3 regions of the Nocardiopsis sp. NPDC057823 genome follow, and region 2 is predicted to be linked to each of the others. Evidence: predicted binding sites of a transcription regulator. Region 2 holds the regulator's gene; each other region holds the start of a gene.
The links. The regulator HrcA, encoded in region 2, represses chaperone genes, less so after heat shock. The targets are predictions, from matches to a motif close to TTGGCACTCTCNNNNNGAGAGTGCCAA.
Positions count from the first base shown of each region.

Region 1 (2,261 bases), on a different contig from region 2:
GTCCACGATCGGGAGCATCTCCTTGGGGGTGGCCTTGGTGGCCGGGAGGAAGCGGGTCCCCAGACCGGCCGCGGGTACGACCGCCTTGGTCACGGGGGCGGGATCGGGGTTTGGCAGGTCGCTGGGATTCATGTCGGCACTCTAGGGCAGTCTCCGGCCGCCCACGATGCACCCCGGTGTTCCGGGTGTCGAGAAGTTCCGGTTGTTTCGGGTCCGGGTAGGGCGAAAGCCACCCGCCGTTCACCGGCGGCGCGCTGACAGACTGGCCGCATGGACGAGACGACACGGTCGGAGAAGCGGCGCATGCGGCGGGAGGTCCTGGCGGCGCGCCGGGCGATGGACCCCGGGGAGCGCGAACGCGCCGGCTCGGCCGTGCGCGACACCCTCACCGCGCTGCCGTGGCTGGCCATGAGCGGGACCGTGGCCTGCTACTACTCGGTGGGCACCGAGCCGGACACCCGCAGGCTCGTCACGGCGCTGTGGAAGCGGGGCACGTACGTGCTGCTGCCGGTCTTCCTGCCCGACGGGAACCTGGACTGGGCGGCCTACGACGGCCCCCAGAGCCTGGAGCCCGCCGGGCACGGGCTGCTGGAGCCCACCGGGCGCCGCTACGGGACCGGGGCCCTGGCCACCGCGGACGCCGTGGTGTGCCCGGCGCTGGCCGTGGACCGCTCCGGCGGGCGGCTGGGCCGGGGCGCCGGGTGCTACGACCGGGCGCTGTCGCTGCGCGGGCCGAACTGCCCGGCGATCGCCGTGGTGTACGAGGGCGAGTTCGTGGACGCGGTGCCCCGCGAGGAGCACGACCTCCGGGTGGACGCGGTGGTGACCCCCGGCGGCCTGCACGTGTTCGGGTCCGGCGTGTGGCCGGACCGCCGGTAGCCCCCGCCGGGCGGCGGGATTAAGCGGGCGCCGGAGGGCGTTGACAGGGAGGATCGCGCTCCGGTCGGCGACGACGCCCGCGACCGGTGTCCCCACTGTCACGTCCCCGGTCGTCGAGCGCGTACTATTTAGCAGTCAACGGGCGAGAGTGCCAGCAAGGAGGACCCGAACAGTGCCTACGTACCAGTACGCGTGCACCGAGTGCGGCGCCCAGATGGAGGTCGTGCAGAGCTTCAGTGACGACGCCCTGACCGTCTGCCCCGAGTGCGAGGGCCGACTGCGCAAGGTCTACTCGGCCGTGGGCATCGTCTTCAAGGGCTCCGGCTTCTACCGCACCGACAGCGGCAAGACCTCCAACAGCTCTTCCCTGACCGGCTCCAGCGCCACCACCGCCCCCGCCTCCGGCAAGGCCGAGTCCACGGGTTCGGAGTCCTCCTCGTCGTCCTCCTCCGCCAAGAGCGAGAGCACGAGCGGCAGCACCGCCACCGCGACCACCGCCGCGACCGGCGGCTGAGGCCGCCGGCCGTTGACCGAACTCCTCCGCGCCGCCGAGTGACTCGGCGGCGCGCGGTGCGTCCGGCCCCCGATCACCTCTGAACCGCCTTCGGCCGTGACCGCTCCGGCCTCCCCCGACCGTCCCTGAACCACCTTCGGCCGGGCCCCAGAGCCGCACCGGCCGGAGACGCCGCGGTTCACACCGGCCGATGGCCGGCAACCCCTCAGGCTCCACTCCGGTCGACTGTTCCGAAGGCCCCTGCGGCCCCGCACCGGCCGGAATCGCCGGGCCCCCACCGGGACCGCCGCGGGCCGTTCCGGAGGCCGCTCCGGCCCCGTGCCGGCCGAGATCGCTCGGGGGCCCTGCCGGGACCGGTCCGGCCTTCTCCGACCGCCTCTGAGACGCACAGGACAGAGAAGTGACGGGGGCCCGGACGAGGCGGAAAAGGGCCTGTGGACAACCCGTCCGGGCGGGTCCGGCGGACTTATTTTGGGGGCATGACCGAGCCCCCTCGTCCTCCCTACCGGCACCGCGGCGCGCTCACCCGCTTCGTGGACCGGCACCGGCGGACCCTCGCCGCCCTGCTGACCGCCGCAGCGCTGACCGCCGCCGTCCTGGCGGTACGCCCGCCGCCGCCCGCCACCGTCGAGGTCCTGGTCGCCGCCCGGGACCTGGACGCCTCCGGGCCGCTGGCCGCCGGCGACCTCGCGCCCGCCTCCCTGCCCACGGCCCTCGCCCCGCGGGGCGCCCTGGAGCCGGGCACCGCGACCGCGGGCCGCTCCCTCAACGCCCCCGTCCGCCGCGGGGAGGTCGTCACCGACGCCCGGCTGGCCGACCCACCCGCCCTGCCCTACGGCGACGGCCTGGTCGCCGTGCCCGTGCGGGT
Region 1 is NZ_JBHVLR010000001.1:334,174-336,434, reverse strand. Features, by position in the region: gene galU (UTP--glucose-1-phosphate uridylyltransferase GalU) at 1-132, opposite strand, end outside; gene ACFVNO_RS01590 (5-formyltetrahydrofolate cyclo-ligase) at 271-879, shown strand; gene ACFVNO_RS01585 (FmdB family zinc ribbon protein) at 1,052-1,393, shown strand; gene ACFVNO_RS01580 (Flp pilus assembly protein CpaB) at 1,873-2,261, shown strand, end outside.
Region 1: ACFVNO_RS01585 (FmdB family zinc ribbon protein) is a predicted target of HrcA. The motif match lies at 1,008-1,034, and genes of this name have one in related genera.

Region 2 (2,261 bases):
CGGACGGCCGCACCAGGGTCACCGGCTCGCCGTCCACCAGGAAGGCGGCCGGTTCCAGTGCGAACACCCGGCGCCGCCCGTGCCGGTCCTCCAGGGTCACGGTCGCCTTGTCCCAGCCGACCACCGCGCCGCAGAACGCCTCCCCGGCGTCCTCCACCACGAGGTCGCGGTCGAGCGGGACCTCGCGGACCCTCCGCTCAGGGCGGTTGCGCGCCGAGGCCAGCACATCGCGGCCGTACCGGCCGGTTCCCTTGGTAGCCACGGTGGTGCAGTCTACAGACGGCGCCCCCCGCCGGCGGGGAAGGCGCCGCGCCGGCGCCGCCCCCGCCCGCGGAGCGGCCGGGGTTTGCGTCCGGGCATAGAATTAGCACTGAGGACCATCGAGTGCCAGGAGGTGGCGAGTTGCTGGATGAGCGCAAGCTCGCGGTCCTGCGTGCCGTCGTCGAGGACTTCGTCAGCACCAACGAACCGGTGGGGTCCAAGGCCCTCGCCGACCGCCATCGGCTCGGGGTCTCCCCGGCCACCATCCGCAACGACATGGTCGCGCTGGAGGAGGACGGGTACATCACCCAGCCCCACACCAGTGCCGGGCGCGTGCCCACGGACAAGGGGTACCGGCTCTTCGTCGACCGCCTGTCCTCGGTCAAGCCCCTCTCGGCCGCGGAGCGCCGCGCCATCGAGTCGTTCCTCAACGGCGCCGTCGACCTCGACGAGATCGTCGCCCGCACGGTCCGGCTGCTCGCGCAGCTCACCCGCCAGGTGGCGATCGTCCAGTACCCGTCGCTGACCCGCTCCTCCGTCCAGCACGTCGAGCTGGTGCCCCTCGCGGGCCAGCGGCTCATGCTGGTGGTCATCACCGACACCGGCCGGGTCGAGCAGCGCGTCATCGACGGCCTGGGGGAGGTCGACGCCGACGCGGTCGCCGACCTGCGCGGCATGCTCATCCGGGCCACCGCCGGCCTGCACCTCGCGGAGGTCCCCGGCGCGGTCGAGGACCTGCCACAGCAGGTACCCGAGGAGAACCGCGCCATGGCGGCGTCCGTCCTGTCCGTACTGCTGGAGAGCCTGGTCGAACGCCACGAGGAGAAGCTGGTCCTCGCGGGCACGGCCAACCTCGCGGCCGTCGATTTCGCCGCCAGCCTGAGGGACGTCCTGGAGGCGTTGGAAGAGAACATGGTCCTCATCCGTTTGCTGGGTGAGGCGAAGGACCCGTCGATGCTCACGGTGCGCATCGGCGCGGAGAACTTCCACGAGGGGCTGCGGTCCACCTCGGTCGTGTCGGCCGACTACGGTGTGGGAAACCAGTCGCTCGCCAAGATCGGTGTCGTGGGACCCACCCGGATGGACTACCCCGGGACGATGGGGGCGGTACGCGCCGTTGCTCGGTATGTCGGACAGATTTTGGCAGGACAGTAACTCAGTGGCCAGAGACTATTACCAGGTCCTCGGTGTGCGTCGCGACGCTTCCAAGGACGAGATCAAGAAGGCGTACCGCAGGCTCGCGCGCGAGCTGCACCCGGACATCAACCCGGACCCCGCCACCCAGGAGCGCTTCAAGGAGGTGACCCAGGCCTACGAGGTCCTCTCCGACGAGAACAAGCGCCGGATGTTCGACATGGGCCAGGACCCCTTCGCCCCGGGCGGGGGCGGCGCGGGCGGCTTCGGCGGCGCCGCCGGGTTCCCGTTCGACGACATCATGAACGCCTTCTTCGGCGGCGGCCAGGCGGGCGGACGCGGCCCCCGCGAGCGCGTCCGGCGCGGGCGCAGCATCAAGATCCGCGTCGAGCTGGACCTGGCCGAGACCGCGTTCGGCGTCACCAAGGAGATCACCTTCCCCACCGCCATCCTGTGCGCCACCTGCCAGGGCGAGGGGACGGCCGCCGGCACCCACCGCACCACCTGTGACATGTGCCACGGCCAGGGCGAGGTCTCCCAGGTCACCCGCTCCTTCCTCGGGCAGGTCATGACCTCCCGCCCCTGCCCCCAGTGCGGCGGCCAGGGCTCGGTCATCCCCGACCCCTGCCCCGACTGCGCGGGCGAGGGCCGGGTGCGCGAGAAGGTCACCCGCACCGTCAAGATCCCCGCGGGCGTCGACGACGGCACCCGCATCCAGCTCGCCGGCGAGGGAGAGGTCGGCCCCAACGGCGGCCCGCGCGGCGACATCATCCTGGAGATCGTCCAGCGGCCGCACCCCACCTTCGAGCGGCGCGGCGACGACCTGCACTGCACGGTCACCGTCCCCATGACGGCGGCCGCGCTGG
Region 2 is NZ_JBHVLR010000010.1:169,843-172,103, reverse strand. Features, by position in the region: gene ACFVNO_RS18100 (DUF3097 domain-containing protein) at 1-262, opposite strand, end outside; gene hrcA (heat-inducible transcriptional repressor HrcA) at 403-1,416, shown strand; gene dnaJ (molecular chaperone DnaJ) at 1,421-2,261, shown strand, end outside.

Region 3 (2,261 bases), on a different contig from region 2:
ACCGTGGCCCGGCGGCGCGGCCCGCCGGCCAGCGCCCCGAACCACAGGGCCGCCTCCTTCAGCTCGCCGTCCACCGAGATCCACTCGGTGTCCGCGCCCGGGGCCAGCGCCTCGTGCGGGATGCCCGGGGCGGCCTTCAGGCACGCCGCCTCCGCCCCCTCGGCCAGGGCCACCGCCACGTCCCAGGGCGGGGAGTAGGCGGCGGGGTCGAACACCCGGCCGCGCCCGCCGCGCCGGGCCGGGTCGCACACCAGCAGCGGGTACTCGCCCGGGGAGACCTCCGTGACGTCGCCCTCGCGCACCCGGGCCGTGCCCTCCAGGCCCAGCGCCCCGATGTTGGCCCGGGCCACCGCCGCGGTCGCGGGGTCCAGCTCCACCCCCTCCACCGGGATCCCCCGGGCCGCCAGCGCCAGCAGGTCCGCGCCGATCCCGCAGCACAGGTCGCCCGCGGGGCCCGCGTGCGCCCGCGCCACCCGCTCGGCCCGGTACTCGGCGACCGACCGGCGGGTGGACTGCTCCAGGCCGTTCGGGGTGAAGTACATGCGGTCCGCCAGGGCGCCGAACTTGGCGCGTCCGCGAACGCGCAGCGAAATCTGGGTGAGGACCGCGTTCACCAGCTCGGAAACGGGTAGGCCGGGGTCGAGGGCGGCCACCCGAGGGTCCTCGCGCAGCCGGGAGGCCGCCGCCAGTGCGTCCCGGGCGGCCGACCCGGCGTCCACCGACGCCAGGACCTCCCGGCCCGCTTCGGTCAGCAGGGCCTCGAACGCGGGCGCGCGCATGGATCTCCTTCGCCGGGGTGGAGCGGCCCCGCACGGTGCCGGGTCCGGTAACGCCGCTGACCAGGGGTCACGGCCACATTTCCATTCTGGCACTCTCGGGGGTAGAGTGCTAATCGCGACGAGGCCGGTCTGGCACCCGCGACGACAGGCCGCCGCGGTCGCCCCTTTTTCTCAGCCGGTCCGCGCTCTCACGCGTGCGGACCGGAAGTACTGGACACCGAAATCCTGAAGGGGGAGGTCACACAGTGTCGACCGCCACCAAGACCGTGCTGAAGCCGCTCGAGGACCGCGTCGTGGTCAAGGCCCTGGAGGCCGAGCAGACCACCGCCTCCGGCCTGGTCATCCCGGACACCGCCAAGGAGAAGCCCCAGGAGGGCGAGGTCCTGGCCGTGGGCCCGGGCCGCTGGGACGACGAGGGCGAGAACCGCATCCCGCTGGACGTCCAGGTCGGCGACATCGTCCTCTACAGCAAGTACGGCGGCACCGAGGTCAAGTACGACGGCCAGGAGTACCTGGTCCTCTCCGCCCGCGACCTCCTCGCGGTCGTCGAGAAGTAGTCCTCGACGCGGCCCGCTCGCACGGGCCCGGAGCAGTATCCGCATCCCGCACCGGTCGGCGCCTCGCCGGGCGGGCGGGATGCCTGTTTTTGGCCAGGCCTACCAAGGAAGAACGGAATGCCGAAGATCCTGGAGTTCGAGGACGGCGCCCGCCGCGCCCTCGAGCGGGGCGTCGACCGCCTCGCCGACGCCGTCAAGGTGACGCTGGGCCCGCGCGGCCGCAACGTCGTCATCGACAAGAAGTTCGGTGCCCCGACCATCACCAACGACGGTGTGACCGTCGCGCGTGAGATCGAGCTGGACGACCCCTACGAGAACCTGGGCGCCCAGCTCGTCAAGGAGGTCGCCACCAAGACCAACGACGCCGCGGGCGACGGCACCACCACCGCCACGGTGCTGGCCCAGGCGCTGGTCCGCGAGGGCCTGCGCAGCGTCGCCGCCGGCGCCTCCCCGATGTCCCTGAAGAAGGGCATCGACGCCGCGGCCGCCAAGGTGTCCGAGATCCTGCTGGAGCGCGCCCGCCCCGTCGAGGAGCGCGCGGACATCGCCTACGTCGCCACCAACTCCGCCCAGGACGCCCAGATCGGCGACCTGATCGCCGAGGCGTTCGACAAGGTCGGCAAGGACGGCGTCATCACCGTCGAGGAGTCCCCGACCTTCGGGCTGGACCTGGAGTTCACCGAGGGCCTCCAGTTCGACAAGGGCTACATCTCGCCCTACTTCGTGACCGACGGCGACCGCCAGGAGGCGGTGCTGGAGGACGCGCAGATCCTCATCAGCCAGGGCAAGATCTCCAACCTGAACGAGCTCCTCCCGCTGCTGGAGAAGATCGTCCAGAACAAGAAGCCGCTGCTGATCATCGCCGAGGACATCGAGGGCGACGCCCTGGGCGCCCTGGTGCTCAACAAGATCCGCGGCACCCTGA
Region 3 is NZ_JBHVLR010000001.1:388,619-390,879, forward strand. Features, by position in the region: gene ACFVNO_RS01835 (class I SAM-dependent methyltransferase) at 1-779, opposite strand, end outside; gene groES (co-chaperone GroES) at 1,025-1,336, shown strand; gene groL (chaperonin GroEL) at 1,454-2,261, shown strand, end outside.
Region 3: groES (co-chaperone GroES) is a predicted target of HrcA. The motif match lies at 866-892, and genes of this name have one in related genera.